Regions from separate parts of the Peribacillus sp. P4_B1 genome, predicted to be linked through region 1. Evidence: riboswitches for the same ligand, from Rfam matches in the RefSeq annotation. Region 1 holds a riboswitch; the other holds the start of a gene.

Region 1 (8,233 bases):
GAACGTTCAGAATGAGATCAAGGCCTTTGTTATCAATTGAATTACGATGCAAGACATCCTTGAAATAGTCACGCACAACTCCGCTATAATCATATGCAGCGTTAACTACTGGGTCTGCATTTGATCGATCCCCTTCTTTCCTGGCCTCATTCTCCCGGAGTTTCGTTCCTCCCTTGCAATCATAAACATGACGGGCAGATTCTCCACGAGGACCAGCTCCTGCATCAGTTAAAGCGACAACACCATCAATATCATATTCCTTCAAGATTCTGCGCCTGCGCATATGACGGCTTTTCGCTAAACTGACCCGTGCTTCTTCCACATCATTTTGTGCCAAATTCTCAAGAATATAGTTAGGTACGATGAAACACTGACACTTTTTGGAACAATCTCTTTTGTGCATATTCAACACTCCTTCATGTTTTTTTTCGATCCATTACATTTTCGTTATACAATAATGCCAACGCGTCTGTCCTCAACATCCTTCATGGTACTTATCCGTTCAACAAGTGTTTGATGCTTTTCCTATATTCAACACATTTCTATAGATTACTTTCGCCGGACTACCCCCATTTTCCTCCATTCCTTCCCACTCTTCTATTTGCAAACTCTTTCTCAGCAAATTCACTCCTTAGTTACAGTTGTTCTTATTTTTCGGTTTGATAACTCATTTTCATTTCCTCTTAAAAATGCCTCTGCTATAGGAAGTTGTTGATTTTCTTGTTGAATGAACAATGGAGTTTAGTAAAATGGGAAATATATCAAATAATGATAATTCGCGGTGAATAACTTATGCAAATTTAAATTTCCTTTTTTTACAAACTTCATATTTTACTCACAAATATTATTTATCATCAATATAGGTGAATTTAAAATACTATTCAAAAAAATAGGAGGTCCTGTATATGGAAGCGGGTATAACAAAAACTACTATACAAAATCAAACAAACACCTCTTTGTATAGAACAGTATGGAGATGGCATTTTTATGCTGGAATTATTTTCGCACCCTTACTTATTATTCTAGCAGCCACTGGCTCAATCTATTTATTTAAGCCACAAATTGAACAAGTACTTTATCAAGACTACAACGAGGTTACTCCGCAAGAAGATAAAATACCGGCATCCCGGCAGATTGAGCAAGTGAAGAAACTTTACCCTAATGCAGTGGTGACAAAATATCATCCAGGAGAAAATGCCTCTCGTTCAAGTGAAGTAAGCATTACTTCTAATAAGGAGTCCCTTACAATTTTTATAGACCCCTATACAGGTAAATCTATTGGAGAGTTGAATGATGAAGACAGAATTATGGATAAAATTGAAGAAATTCATGGTGAACTAATGGCTGGCACCTTAGGTGATAGAATTGTAGAGTTAGCTGCGTGCTGGGCAGTTGTGTTAATTGTCTCCGGTCTTTATTTATGGTATCCAAAAAAGAAGCAAGGTCTTTCTGGTGTACTTTTTCCAAGATTAAATAAAGGAAAAAATATTTTCAGAAGAGATTTACATGCAGTACCTGCCTTTTGGATAACTACAGGTATGCTATTTTTAATTATGACAGGATTGCCTTGGTCAGGTTTTTGGGGAAGTAATTTTCAATCGTTAGCTACCAATTCTGGATCTGGGTATCCTCCATCTATATGGTCAGGAAGTGCTCCAACATCCTCAATTAAAACAAAAGATATTGCAGATGTTCCTTGGGCAGCAGAAAATTTAGATGTACCTATCTCAGGTATTCAAGGTTTTATCCCACTGTCCATTGATGATGTAGTTACAATTGCGAATCGTGAGGGTATGCATCCAAGTTATAGCATAAATATTCCAAATGAAACAGATGGCGTTTATACATTATCAGCTTTTCCACCGAAAGCACAAGATGAAGCAACTATGCATATCGACCAATATTCCGGTGCAGTTCTAGCTGATTATCGTTATGATCATTACGGTTTAATAGGAAAAATAGTTGCATGGGGAATTACATTGCACAAAGGGACCCAATTTGGTTTGATTAATCAAATAATCAGCCTTCTTATTTGTTTAGGAATAATTCTTGTTGCCGTTAGTGGTTTTTATTTATGGTGGAAGCGAAAGCCGAAAAAAGGATTAGGTGCACCAAAAGCTCCTCATATAAAGAACATGAAATCCTTTCTAATTCTGTTAATAGGTCTAGGAATTTTGTTTCCTTTGGTTGGTTTGTCGCTTATTGTTGTGTGGCTAATTGACTGGTTAATTATTAAAAGAAGATCTGCAGTTAAGAAAGTTATGAATGCATAATTCGAAATGTAAAGGGTGGCTTTTGCCGTGAAAAAAAATATATGTATTTTTTTAATCTTTATTTTCATCCTATTGCTAAGTGCATGTTCACTTGAAAAAGATGCCGCTAATCAATACAAAGAAGAGACGCCTCTTGAATCAGAAATAATCATACCAGAATCCTTTACTGCTAATAAACAGGAGACGATAAAGGTTGTTCTTACTCAAGGTGGTAAAAGGGTTAGAAGCGCAGATTATGTTCACTTTGAGATATGGAAACAAGATGGATCTCTCAAATATAGTATGGAACAAGCTGAGGCAGAGGGAAACGGTACTTATAGTTTAAGTAAAAACTTTGATAGTGATGGTCTATACTATATAAAAGTACATGCAAGTAACGATGGTTCAATAATTATGCCTCAAAAACAGTTTATCGTAGGAAAACTTTCTAAAAGCGATTTAAAAATCTTGCAAAAAGGTATGCATAAACAAGAAGAAAGTCATGAACATCATCATTAAATCTATTCGAAAATCCGGTTTTCATTTGAAGACCGGATTTTCTATGGATATTTGCTACCCCGTTTTTGTTAGTAATGATAATAATAGGGTAAGAATTTTAGTTTTTATTTTTGTTATTTTAATAAATAACCAATATTTTATGGATTGGAGAGAATGGTATACCTATTACGATTAATGGATTTTGGAATGAAGGCAATATCGAGCAATTGCTTCCTGTTGGAGTCTTTTTAACATCGAATATACTCCATCAACAGCATCGTCAGAATTTTGGGGGATACCGCTTTTCTTGGTTATTACCTTTCGCTTTGTTTCAACCTGCCTGAGAAAAAGGAAAAAATCCCACTTGTCCCTAAACCTAGCTGGATTAGCAAGAAGTAAAATACACCTTTCCAAAGCCTATTTAAAAAATCAAGGGAACATACTGGTTCAACCAATATCCCCATTATAGAGTTACTTTTTATACACTCGTTAAATCCCCATTACTGGAGTTAGTTTTTTTCTTTTTACTTTTATTTCTCATTATAAATTTTTCCATATAATAAATGATAATTATAAATACAGACATAATGCCAAAATACGATATGATAACACCTAAAGCGTTCGAATTCTCGAATTGGCCTTTTTCCCCTCTTAGGCTGCCTTCTGACATTGGTTTTTCAAATTGGCCTTCTCCCGCTTCGAAGCCGCCTTCCGGAGGATTTGGTCTTTCTCCCCTTTTGAAATCCCCTTGAAAGTTCGGTTTTTCTCCCCTTTCGAAGCCGCCTTCTGGCATTTGTGAGGAAGAAAAATTAAACACGTTCGCAACTCCTTGCAGCTGCATGATGAAATTTGTTGAGTACATTTGATAGCCCCCAAACACTAATAAAGCAATTGTTGCTGCTCTTGCTAAAATCCCTATGAATGGTTTGGGGGTTCTGAACTTCATCATATTTTTAAAAACATTCATTACCCATTTCCAATGTAATCCAATATGAGCTGCAACTAAAATAAGCACTAAAAACGAAATGGATATATGAGAAATTTTAAACCATTGTTCATTACCAACGTTGATATTTGGGAATACAACTCTTGAAATAAAAATACCACTGATCATAATAAAGGTCATTGTAATTAATAACATTACGTTTAAAAAATAACCAAATTTTGTTTTAATAGGTAAATTAAGGTCAAACAATTTAACCGTGACTTTTTTTACCCATCGCCAATTGAGCAATACATGGATGAAAAATAATACGGCAATTACTAACCCGGCAATTTCATGAAACGTTAATCCTCCTAATACTCGTTTATTGAAAAATAATACGAACGTAACGGCCATTAAAATATCTAATCCAAGCTTCACGAACATCAGCTTTTTCATATCTTATCCTCCTAAGTAGTTTGTCCTTGAATTTTTTTAACTAACTCCCTATTCATATTGGTGAAACTTATTATGAATAGTTTTTCTTAATTTTTTATTAAGGGAGTTTAAGGAGAATTAACTGGAGGAATTGCATCTTGAAGACAATGAACTTACCAACAATTCCTTTATAACGCTAAACCCATGCAAATTAAAAAGCCTCAACTCCTTAAAGGAATTGAGGCTTGCACTGCTATTTATCATTTGGGCAAGAAAGCATCAGGGCGTTCCTTCATGCTTTCTTCCTGTTCCAATTAAATAATACGGGTTGTAACGATGCCTTCGATTTGTTTGATTTTTTCTTCCAAGCTAGGAATGATATCGCCGTTTACTTCACCGTCAATGTCGATGATCGTATACGCATATCCCCCACGGCTTCTGTTAACCATATCAGCGATGTTCAAATTAAAGCCTGATACAGCCAGTGTGATTTGCCCAACCATGTTCGGAACGTTTTCATGGAATGTTGCCACACGACGATTTCCTGTAAAAGGAAGTGAAGTATTTGGGAAATTCACTGAGTTCTTGATGTTCCCTGTTTCTAAAAATCCTTTCACCTGACGTGCTGCCATGATGGCACAGTTTTCCTCTGATTCTTGCGTAGAGGCACCAAGATGCGGAATTGGAACGACATTTTTCATTTTCAGCACGTTTTCATTCGGGAAGTCTGTAATGAACTTGCCAACTTTCCCGCTTTCAAGTGCAGCTTCCATATCATTTTCATTCACTAGCTCACCGCGTGAGAAGTTCAAAATATGAACGCCTGGTTTCATGATGCCAAATGTTTCTTGGTTAAACATTCCTCTTGTGTCATCCGTTAATGGAACATGTACAGTAATGTAATCAGATTCTGCAAACAATTCTTCAATCGTCATGGCGCGCTGTACATTGCGAGATAAATTCCAAGCTGTATCGACAGAGATGAACGGGTCAAATCCAATTACATCCATGTCTAAATCCAGGGCATCATTCGCCACAAGCGCACCGATCGCACCTAAGCCTATTACACCCAGAGTTTTTCCCTTGATTTCTTTTCCAACGAATTGTTTCTTTCCTGCTTCTACAAGCTTCGGAATTTGTTCTCCTTCGCCTTCTAATGTCTTTGTCCATGCCACACCGGCAAAAAGGTTACGAGATGAAGCCATTAATGATGTCAGTACCATTTCTTTTACAGCGTTAGCGTTAGCACCAGGTGTATTAAAAACAACGATTCCTTGCTCGGTACATTTGTCGACCGGAATATTATTGACTCCCGCCCCTGCCCTTGCGATTGCTTTTAATTGATCTCCGAATTCCGTTGTATGCATGTTAAAGCTTCGTACAACGATCGCATCAGGGTTTTCACTGTCGTTGTCGACCGTAAATTCGCCTTTATTGAATACATTTAGCCCGCTTTCAGCAATATTATTTAATGTTTTGATCGTTTTCACTTTTTCTAAAAGAATTGTGCTCATCTTGTTTGTCCCCTTTTGGTTATGATAGTTTTTTTTCAAATTTCGGAATATTGACAATATTTTTTGCCCATGAAAATCTGCATTCTTTAAAACTTCACTATCCTCTGTTAGTAAACAGAAAGAGGCAAGGGATAAAATCCCTTACCTCTGCCCAGGCGAACGGCTACGACACTATGTGTTCCCTCACGGTTATCCGTGTTTCGCCAGTTGCACATAGTCTTTTGATTGATTTTATTCTATCAAATTATTCAGCAAATTTCAATATCAATTTAAAAGTTTTATATGGAAGAAGTCAACACTCAGCATGACCGCTTGCGAATGGCTAACTTAAGCAGGTTTAATAGCCTTTGCCAAATCATGTCACGCCAGTATTCCCTTTCATTTCAAACCATCCAATTGGAAAAGCAAGTTTTTTCATCATTTAGAATGGTTCATTCTTTTGACCAATAGTAAAATAACGGAAAATAGGGTGAAAATGATCATGATCGGAATGGACGTTGTAAAAAAATTGACCCATCCGCTTGTCTCTGTGTCTTGTGGCATGACCACAATTTTTTCTATATCATGTTCTTCTGCAGCGTCATTCATTCTATTCATCGAAATTTCACTATTTGGGACAGTGGCGATAAAATATTGATCCTTTTCATAACCTTTCAGCCGCCCGCTTATTTCAAAAACTCTTTTTTGGGGCTCCAACTCCAAATATGTTACTTTGCCATCCTCTAAAGTTGTGAAAAATTCATCTTCAGTTAATTCCTCAGTCGGTTCATTGTCATTATTAAAAATAAACACAATCCCCAAGGTAACCAAGAAGATTAGTAAATAAAATATTTTATTACGGAAAATCCGCTTCATCCTACACCTTCCCCCACGAAACAAACTAGGTCAATAGTATCATATAATAGTAATCATTAACAATTATTCCATGTTCATTTAAAAAGAAGGCCCTGTTGATTTCTTGGACTCGGGCAGGTTAGTTGCAAAATGGATAATATTAGTAAAAAATAGGAGGTATAGCAAACTAGTAGATAAGGGGTGATAATTTTGATTACTCATTTCGCAGATTTAGAATTACTGACAGTATCTATTGAAGGTGTAAAGCAATGCTACGCTAACCGCCTGCAGCTCCCCATTCTATCAGAATCTAAAGAGTTCATTCAGTTTCAGCTGACGCCCTTTACTACGTTGAGTTTTAAGAAGCGTTTGAGCCCATTTCTCCAGCACACTTTGCATTTCAAGTCCCATATTCTCAATTTGATGAAGCGGCATCATTTATCCAACAATCCGGATTATTGGTCCTAAGACAAGAACATGGTCAGTATATCGACGAAACGAACGGAAGAAAAAATCTATATTTTCGTGATGGAGATGGCCACCTTCTCGAAATCATTGCCCATGATTATGTAAATGAAGATGAACTGAAGGCATCCGGAATGTTAAGAACACTTTATTTAAGAGAGATTGGCTTCCCTGTGGATTCGGTACCAAGCTTACGCGATTGGCTGAAAAGTAACCTTGGTATGAAAACGGAACAAGATCAAGATATATTTAATTTCGTAATTAGCGGGACAGCACATGCAATAGTGGTTTCAAAACAAAGGCCTTGGATCCCTATTGCCATGAAGGCCTTACCGCCAAAAATGGCGGTGACGTTCGGTACACCCGATAAAAGGTTTATTGATGAACTGACAAAACAAATGGATCACACTTTTTTAGATGACTCTAAGAAACGATTTATACTTAGTGATGGTTATCCTTTTTATATGGAACATACTCCTGAATTCAGTGCGTCAATGGTGAAAAATTTGAATTTACCTATTTGAACCGCGTTTTTCATTTAACCTGTAAAGGGGGAAATCAATTTGTTAATAAGAAAGGCAAACGTTGCTGATGCTGAAGGTATAGCAATAGTCCATGTCGATTGCTGGCGTACCACATATAAAAATATAATGCCAAGTGATTTTTTAGATAAACTGTCTTATGGGAAAAGGAAAGACGTATGGATAGAGAATATATCTAAAGATGGAAACCATGTTTATGTAGCAGAAAATAATGAGGGAAAAATAGTCGGATTTATAAGCGGAGGAAAAAGGGAAACGAATGAAGTTGAAGATTCGGGTGATCTAACTGCGATATATATCCTCGAAGATTTTCAAAGAATGGGGATAGGAAAGAAACTCATCAAAGAATTATTTTTTATATTTAAAAAACTGGGCTTCCATACAATTTTTGTTGAGGTGCTTGAAGATAATAACTCTCGATTTTTCTATGAGGCTTTTGGTGCTGAATTGCTTAAAACCGAAAAAATCAAAATGTCTGGTGCTGAATTAAATATATTGGTTTATGAGTGGAAAGACATTAGCCCTGTATTGTTATGATTAAACTTCATTTAAGATGAATGCTGCTGGATGCGAAGGGTCCTTTTATTTCTAGCAGTTTTCTATGTCATCCTGCTCGAATTAAACCGATAGAATAATAGTGCAAAGTTTTGCGTCCATAAACTGGAAAACCCTTCTATGTGGGAAGGGTTTTTATATTGTTATCCTTCATATCAGTGCCGATTTTTGTTGGGAAATTCAGTTCTTCTCACCTTCCCCTGCTTTGTCTTA
Region 2 (8,233 bases), on a different contig from region 1:
AAACATCCGTTCAAAATGCCGTTTGCCCCTTACAGTAATTATGCGACAATTGCCTTTTTACTGATGGTGCTGGTGGGTATGTGGATCAATCCCAGTACAAGGATTTCCTTGGTTGTCGGGATCGTTTTCCTAGCATTGGTAGTAGTAAGTTATTACATGCTGAAAATGGATAAACGAATACCATTGGATGCTAAATCCGATGATGAGATTTCCAGTTAAGAAGTCTCGTGCCATTTCGATAAAAAGATGAGTGATACGAGTTTTTCTATAATAAGGATTTTGGGAGATCATCTTGGTTAATCTACGTTCATGACTCGAGCTTTGCCGAGTGTGTTTCCCCTTAGTATAAATATAATAGACACTAATTAAAGTTGTGCATAAATTGTGGACAAAACAAAGAGAGATAAAGAGAAATCTTCATCCCTCAGGCTTTTTCCCAACTTGTGCATGACTTTTTTTGAGGAAAGAACAGTTATTGTAGAAAAAATTCTCAATAAAGCTATGGAGTATTCAAGTATTTTCTTTGGCAGAAAATGAGATTTTCCTAACTAGGCATGAATTCTATGTAAATGGTTTTGGGATATAATTTGTAAAAAATGAACGGTTCATTTTTGCACATATAGGCTATTTAAGGTTTTTAAGTATAATGTTTAAGGGAAATGATTATAGGTTTTAACATATGTTCTAAAAATCGAATGTTTGTTTTTTTGAGCCTTTATTCGCCTAATTTTTTCAAATTCAAAAGAATATTGATAGGTAATTCCGAAAAATCAATGGTAATATTTAAAAAATATAAATATTTTTTTAGTGTTGTGGAATTTAAAATAATCTTATATACTTAAAAAAACTATTTTCCTATATGTAACTGGCGCAACATGGAGTACCATGGGGGAGCATATAGAGTATAAGCCGCGCGCCTGGGCAAACACTTGATTTATAGATCAAGTGTTTTTTATTTTCCTAGGAAGAGGTGTAGGTAGAGATGAGTAATATGCATAGAAAGATGGGGACCTTTGCTTTAACTATGACAGGTATTGGTTCTATTATCGGCTCAGGTTGGTTGTTCGGAGCGTGGAAAGCTGCCCAGATTGCTGGACCAGCAGCTATTTTTTCTTGGATTATCGGTATGGTGGTAATTTTATTTATTGCATTATCTTACGCAGAGCTTGGGGCAATGTTTCCTGAAGCTGGAGGCATGGTTAAGTATCCTCAATATTCGCATGGCTCTTTTATTGGATTTTTAGCTGCGTGGGCGAACTGGATATCTATCGCTTCGACTATTACCGTTGAGGCCATTGCTTCGGTACAATATATGAGTACGTGGCCTTGGGAATGGGCCAGATGGTCTCATTCTTTAGTTGATAACAATATCTTAACGACCAAAGGATTATTCATAGCTTCTTTACTACTATTGTTCTATTTCTTCGTCAACTATTGGACAGTCAACCTTTTTGCTAAGGCAAATTCATTTATTACCATTTTTAAATTAATTGTTCCAGGTGTAATGGCAGGATCGTTATTTTTTGCTGGATTTCATGGTGAAAACTTTACAAGTTCTCAGGGTATCGCACCATATGGTTGGGCAAGCGTTTTAACAGCAGTAGCTACTTCTGGTATAGTGTTTGCGTTTAACGGATTTCAAAGTCCCGTTAATATGGCAGGTGAAGCGAAGTCACCGAATAAGTCTATACCTATTGCTGTTATTGGCTCTATTCTAATTGCAGGTTTTATATACGTTATGTTACAAGTTGTGTTCATCGGTGTAGTCGATCCGTCAATGATCGTGAACGGATGGAGTCATCTGAATTTTAATTCACCTTTTGCAGATTTGGCAATTGCTCTAAGCCTTAACTGGTTAGCGATTGTATTGTTTGTAGATGCGTTTGTTTCACCGTCTGGTTCAGGTGCCACTTATACAGCTACAACTTCGCGAATGCTTTATGGAATGCAGAAAAATGGATACTTACCGAGGATCTTTGGTACATTACATCCACTTTATGGTGTTCCGCGTGCAGCGATGTTATTAAACTTAGGTGTATGTTTTATCTTTTTATTTTTGTTCCGCGGATGGGGCGTACTTGCAGAAGTGATTTCAGTTGCCACACTTATTTCGTATATCATGGGGCCAGTTGCATTGGCAACATTAAGACGTACCGCTTCACATTTTAACCGTCCATTTCACTTAAAAGGTGCCTCTATTATTGCACCTTGCGGATTTGTTTTTGCATCGCTTACTTTATACTGGGCGCGTTGGCCATTAACAGGAGAAGTCGCTTTCATCATTGCCATTGGACTGCCTATTTACTTTTATTATCAAGCTAAAAATAAATGGAATGGATTCAAAAAACAATTTTTATCAGGTGTTTGGATGCTTCTTTACTTAGGTTGTATGATTTTGATTTCTTATATTGGAAGTGAGAAGTTCGGCGGAAAAAATATTCTTACATTTGGCTGGGATATGGTGGTCATTACATGTCTGGCACTTGGCTTCTTTTGGTGGGGAGTTAAGAGCGGGATTAAAACGGAATACATGGATGAAGCTGAAAAAATCAACAAAGAATTTATCAATAAATAACTTTTTGTGCAGACACAGAAATATGAGTATAAAGAAAACATGGTTATTTTATGACCATGTTTTTTTATTTATTTTAAAATAAGTGCTGGCGATTGTAACGGTATTTTGTTTTAAGGGTTTTTTAGTCTTTGCGATTAATTCACAAGTAAATAGTGAAATCTTGCGAGTTAAGTATGCTCTATCAAATAGAAAACAAAATATCCTACTTTTTAGTGAGGTAAAAGTATGAATTGGATTGATTTTAAATCACTTTCACCTATAGAATGTGTCTTTTCCTAAAGGTTTTCATAGTATATATAACTCTCCACATCATTTGAGAAAGGGGTTAATATTTTGGAAAGAACAAAGCTTACTGGGCGTATCGTTACACCTAATGATGCCGAATACGAGCATGCCAGGATAAATAATAACTTAAGTTCCCCCAAATTTCCAAAGGTCATTGTGTTTTGCCAAAATACCAATGATGTGTTGAATTCACTGAAGTGGGCCCGGGAAAATCATACACCTTTCCGGGTTAGGAGCGGCAGGCATAGTTATGAAAACTTTTCATTAGTGAACGGCGGTCTAATCATTGATATTAGTGAAATGTACAAGATCAAGGTCAATCGTGAAAAAATGATCGCAAAAATTGAAGCCGGAGCTGATTTAGGGCAAGTATATAATAATCTATGGAAGTATGGAACGACGATTCCGGCTGGGACCGAAAGCGGTGTAGGTCTTGTAGGTCTTACGCTTGGCGGTGGTATAGGGATGTTAACGAGGCGCTTTGGACTTACTTGTGACAATCTGGTTGAAATAGAAATGGTAAGGGCGTGTGGAAAGATGGGCGCCAAACTCATTAAAGCAAATAGGAAAATTAATAGTGATTTATTTTGGGCATGCTGCGGGGGTGGAGGAGGAAACTTTGGCATAGTCACTTCTCTTACTTTCAGGGTACACCCTGTATCAAGGGTATCGGTTTTCTCCGTCACATGGGGGTGGAAAGATTTCGAAGCGGTGTTTAATGCCTGGCAGGATTGGGCCCCTCAAGCTGATGAATGTCTTACTTCTGAAATTGAATTCAAGGCAAAGGAAGTAAACCAAATTATCGCTCAAGGTGAATTTGTTGGAACGTCACATAGGTTAAAGCAGCTTCTAAAACCTTTGACGAAAACTGGTTCACCAACAAATGTCATGATAAAGGAAGTCCCTTACATTGAAGCCGTAGGATTCTTTAATGATCCGAGTGGAAATCGGCCGGCCCATCGTAAGAGGTCAGGTTCTTTCATTGAAAAAACTTTTCCTCAGCGAGCAATCTTGACGATGAAGCATTTTCTGGAAAACGCTCCAAATGAAAATGCAGCCATTTGGCATCAATCCCTTGGAGGAGCGGCTGGCCGTGTGGAACCAAAGGAAACGGCATTTTATTATCGGGATGCTTTAATCGCCCAGGAGTATTTGGCTACATGGACTAATCCAGAAGAAGAGCGGCAAAACATTCACTGGATCAAGGAACTTAAGTACGCCTTGTCTCCGTATACTACAGGTGACTATGTGAATTGGCCGGATACCCTCATCAAAGATTGGCCAACTGCGTACTATGGAGAAAATTTCAAACGGCTTCGAGAAGTGAAAACGACCTATGATCCATACAATACGTTTAGATTCCCTCAAAGCATACCGCCATTAAAAAGGTGGGGTTGAATGGAAGCATCAAAATCATTCGATATTAAAAGGCCTATTCCTCAATATGGGTATAGGGCTCTGTTATTTAGGTTTTGTATATATTAATTGAGGTAATCCCAAAAATCATGCTTATGAAAGTAAGGTTTGCGTAAGGGGAACGGTCGCTTTTACCTGATTTAATTGATTGTTATCAATTTAGTTGAGGCATGTAGTTTCTTTCCTTATGTCATTATTGGAATTCCCTACATTAGGTTGACCCTTCTTTTCTTTTATAAGGAGAAAAAATATAACATATACATGATGGTCCATCAATTTCCCAAAAAGTGGACCGCTTGGAAAAGTCCCGAAACGTCCAAAAAAGATTGACGAACAAAGAATAGATAAGGATTCTGTGCATAACTTGTGGACAACAAATGATCAAGTGACCATCCAAATCCGTGAAACTTTAGTTTTTAAAATCGGGCAAAAAGAGAATGGAACTATCAGTTTTATTTACTTAGAATCCTCTACCTGCATAAATAGTATTAGGTTCCTTGAATATCATGTTGTATGAATCGCAATAAATATATCGTGACTTGTTGATTGTTCAGTTAATTAAATTACACCTTTACTTATTGGTTTTATAGGATTAAAATCGGAGAAAGAATTATTATAATAGGATGAGCTGATTGGACAACCAAAAGCTCCTGAACGCGATAAGCGAACAGGAGCTTTTTGCGTTCATTTTGGAAAAAGGAGTTGGGAAGATGAATATTGACCATATTGAAGCTTTTATGTATGTTGTTCACCTTAATAGTTTTCATAAAGCCGCAGAGGCAATGTTTTTATCACAGCCAACGGTTTCGGCAAGAATTAAGACACTTGAGAGTGAACTCGATTCAGTACTATTTGAGAGGCAAGGGAGAGGGATTATTTTAACCGAAAAAGGGAAAGCCTTCATTCCTTTTGCGGATCAAATTATTCGCACCTTTCAACAGGGGAAAAAACAGTTGAAAACAGGAAGCGAACTGGAGGAAATAAAGATAGGGGCTAATATCATTACATCGCAATACTTTATTCCATTTGCTCTTCCTCTATGGAAAATGGAAAACCCCAATTTACGCTTTAAATTTATTTCAGCAACAAATGATGCATTAATGGATAAATTGCTTCAGAAACAGGTTGATATAGCATTTATGAAGGATGTTACACATAGTGGTCTGCAAAATTACAAGACCCTTGATAATTCGATTCGTTTAGTCGTGTATCCAGGACATCCATTTCAACTTCAAACTGAGTTAACAGTGCAGGAATTAGCAATTGAGCCGTTGGTATTTTTTGAGTGCGGTGCGTTTGACTGGAACCATGTTCATAAAATTTTTGAAGTATCTAATGTAGAACCGCACATTGAATTTCAGGTTAATCACCTGGAAGTGGCGAAGTCGCTAATTCTTAGCAGAAGCTGTATCGGATTTTTACCGTACTTATGTATTAAAAAAGAGTTAGAACAGGGAACTTTGATTGAAGTGGATGTGTCACATTTAATCAAGATAAAGCAGCACATCTATCTGACGCATTTAAATCACGGGATGGAATCCCCTTTATTATGGAAAGACATTCTTTTATCAATTCGGAAATTTGAGAAAAACCATCAGCAATTACAGATAGAATCGAATTGATAGATATTTTCTATCAATACAATATTTTTTTCTATCAGTAAAACCATTGCCATTAGCATGTTTTAGGTGATAGGATAGTCAAAATATAATTATTCACATAAGTAAACTATGAATTAAAGCGGAGGAGAGAATATGAGTTATAAACTTGGCATTTTAGACCAGAGCCCGATATTTCCAGGAGCCTCAGCATTTGATGCACTACAGCAAACCATTAAACTGGCTAGACATGCAGAAGAGTGGGGTTATACCCGTTTCTGGGTATCGGAACATCATCATGCCGAACAGCTGGCGGGGTCCTCCCCGGAAGTATTGATCTCTTATTTATTAGCTCAGACAAAATCGATTCGGGTAGGGTCCGGAGGTGTTATGCTTCAGCATTATAGTCCATATAAAGTAGCGGAAAACTTTCACGTGTTATCAAATCTTTCGCCAGGCAGGGTAGACCTTGGCATCGGAAAGGCACCAGGTGGCCTCCCCTTATCAACGAAGGCGCTACAGTTTGGAACTGTGAATGATGGAAAGGATTTCGAAGAGCGGTTATCTTTCCTGCAAGAAATAATTGAAAATTCAGTTAATGAAACTCACCCGCTTGCAGGCATTCAAGCGACACCACTCCCTTCCAAAAAGCCTAAGATGTTTCTGCTTGGTGCAAGTGCTGATAGTGCCAGGCTAGCAGCAGATCTTGGTATAGCTTATGTATTTGCTCGATTTATCAATAGTAATGAGACTGTACTCGAAGATGCTTCACGCATTTACCAAAGTATCTATCCAACTGGAAGCTTTAAGGTATCGGTTTCAGTGATTGCTGCTCCTTCACAACAAGTAGCAGAACAGTTAACAGGTGACCAGAAGATGGTGAAAATTCATCTCAAAAGCGGTCGGTCTGTCACGGTCCAAACACTAGCGCAAGCAGAGTTATTCGGGAAGCAGTCTGGGGAGCCTTACGAAATAGAAGAACAGGATTCCAATATTATTGCTGGAACTCCTTCTTTTGTAAAAGAAGTCTTAGCGAATTTACATGAAAAGTACGGGGTAGATGAGTTTATCCTACATTCGCCGATTTTAAAGGAAGCAGAAAGGTTCCGATCTTTTCGATTGTTGAGTCCACTTCAATTATCCTTATCTGTAGAAAAGAACTTTGTAAGCCAAAAATAAGAAGTCATCTAAGGGAAGTAAATGTCAGCAAAGTTAAAAACCGATTAATTAAAGGAGGAGTATTGATGTCTGAGCAGAGAAAGTTGAAATTTGGAGCGCTTATTCATGGAGTTGGAGGGAGTATATCTGGTTGGAGACATCCAGAGATTCAAGCAGATGCCAGTGTTAGTCTTGAATTTTATAAGGAGCAGGCCCAGAAGGCTGAAGAGGGAAAGTTCGATTTACTTTTCATTGCAGACGGTCTGTTTATCAATGAGAAGTCAATACCGCATTTTTTAAATCGATTTGAACCACTTACCATTTTATCCGCACTTGCTGCATTCACATCAAGAATAGGGCTTGTCGGAACTGTTTCCACATCATACAGTGAGCCATATACTGTAGCTCGGCAATTTGCTTCACTTGATCACATTAGTCAAGGTCGTGGCGGATGGAACCTTGTTACTACACCTCTTGAAAGTACTGCCTTGAACTTTAACAAAACGATTGAAGAACACCCTGATCATGCCAAACGCTATCGGATAGCATCAGAATATATACAAGTTGCGAAAGGACTTTGGGATTCATGGGAGGATGACGCTTTTACTCGGGATAAAGAGTCTGGTACGTTTTTTGATCCTTCTAAAATGCATCAATTAAAACATAAAGGAGAATTTTTCTCCGTGCAAGGACCACTCAACATTGCTAGATCTAAACAGGGGCGACCTGTCGTTTTTCAAGCTGGTTCATCAGAAGCTGGCAAAGATTTTGCGGCTAAAGAAGCGGATGCAATCTTTACAGGTCAACCAACATTGGAAGATGCCAAGATTTTTTATCAAGATGTAAAAAACAGGGCTATTGTATTTGGGAGAAACCCTGATGAAATTGTTATTCTGCCAGGTATCGCGCCAATCATTGGTGCAACGGAAGAAGAGGCAGAGCACAAATATCAAGAACTCGCTAACCTAGTTTCTATAGATAAGGCGCTTGACTATTTGGGTCGATACTTCGATCATCATGATTTTTCTCAATATGAACTGGATGCGCCTTTTCCGAATCTAGGAGACATCGGAAAAAACAGTTTCCGAAGTACGACTGATCGAATTAAACAGGAAGCCAAGGAGAAAAAGTTAACGCTCCGTCAAGTAGCACTTAAGGAGACTACACCTCGGACTTCTTTTATTGGAACTCCAGAGAAAAT

The links. A riboswitch is a leader RNA that binds a small molecule or an ion and turns the genes downstream of it on or off. The one in region 1 is predicted to bind ZMP and ZTP.
Positions count from the first base shown of each region.
Region 2: linked by a shared signal. The riboswitch ahead of AC1DVK_RS03665 (APC family permease) and the one ahead of AC1DVK_RS08565 (phosphoglycerate dehydrogenase) in region 1 are both predicted to bind ZMP and ZTP.

Region 1 is NZ_JBFUHM010000011.1:28,758-36,990, reverse strand. Features, by position in the region: gene AC1DVK_RS08585 (M4 family metallopeptidase) at 1-403, opposite strand, end outside; gene AC1DVK_RS08580 (PepSY-associated TM helix domain-containing protein) at 906-2,273, shown strand; gene AC1DVK_RS08575 (FixH family protein) at 2,301-2,771, shown strand; gene AC1DVK_RS08570 (DUF4405 domain-containing protein) at 3,229-4,131, opposite strand; gene AC1DVK_RS08565 (phosphoglycerate dehydrogenase) at 4,425-5,624, opposite strand; ZMP/ZTP riboswitch at 5,767-5,845, opposite strand; gene AC1DVK_RS08560 (ATP-dependent metallopeptidase FtsH/Yme1/Tma family protein) at 6,042-6,479, opposite strand; partial or broken gene AC1DVK_RS08555 (VOC family protein) at 6,669-7,447, shown strand; gene AC1DVK_RS08550 (N-acetyltransferase family protein) at 7,487-8,002, shown strand.
Region 2 is NZ_JBFUHM010000004.1:104,767-112,999, reverse strand. Features, by position in the region: gene AC1DVK_RS03670 (amino acid permease) at 1-219, shown strand, start outside; ZMP/ZTP riboswitch at 852-930, shown strand; gene AC1DVK_RS03665 (APC family permease) at 983-2,575, shown strand; gene AC1DVK_RS03660 (FAD-binding oxidoreductase) at 2,909-4,258, shown strand; gene AC1DVK_RS03655 (LysR family transcriptional regulator) at 4,987-5,898, shown strand; gene AC1DVK_RS03650 (LLM class flavin-dependent oxidoreductase) at 6,031-7,053, shown strand; gene AC1DVK_RS03645 (LLM class flavin-dependent oxidoreductase) at 7,119-8,233, shown strand, end outside.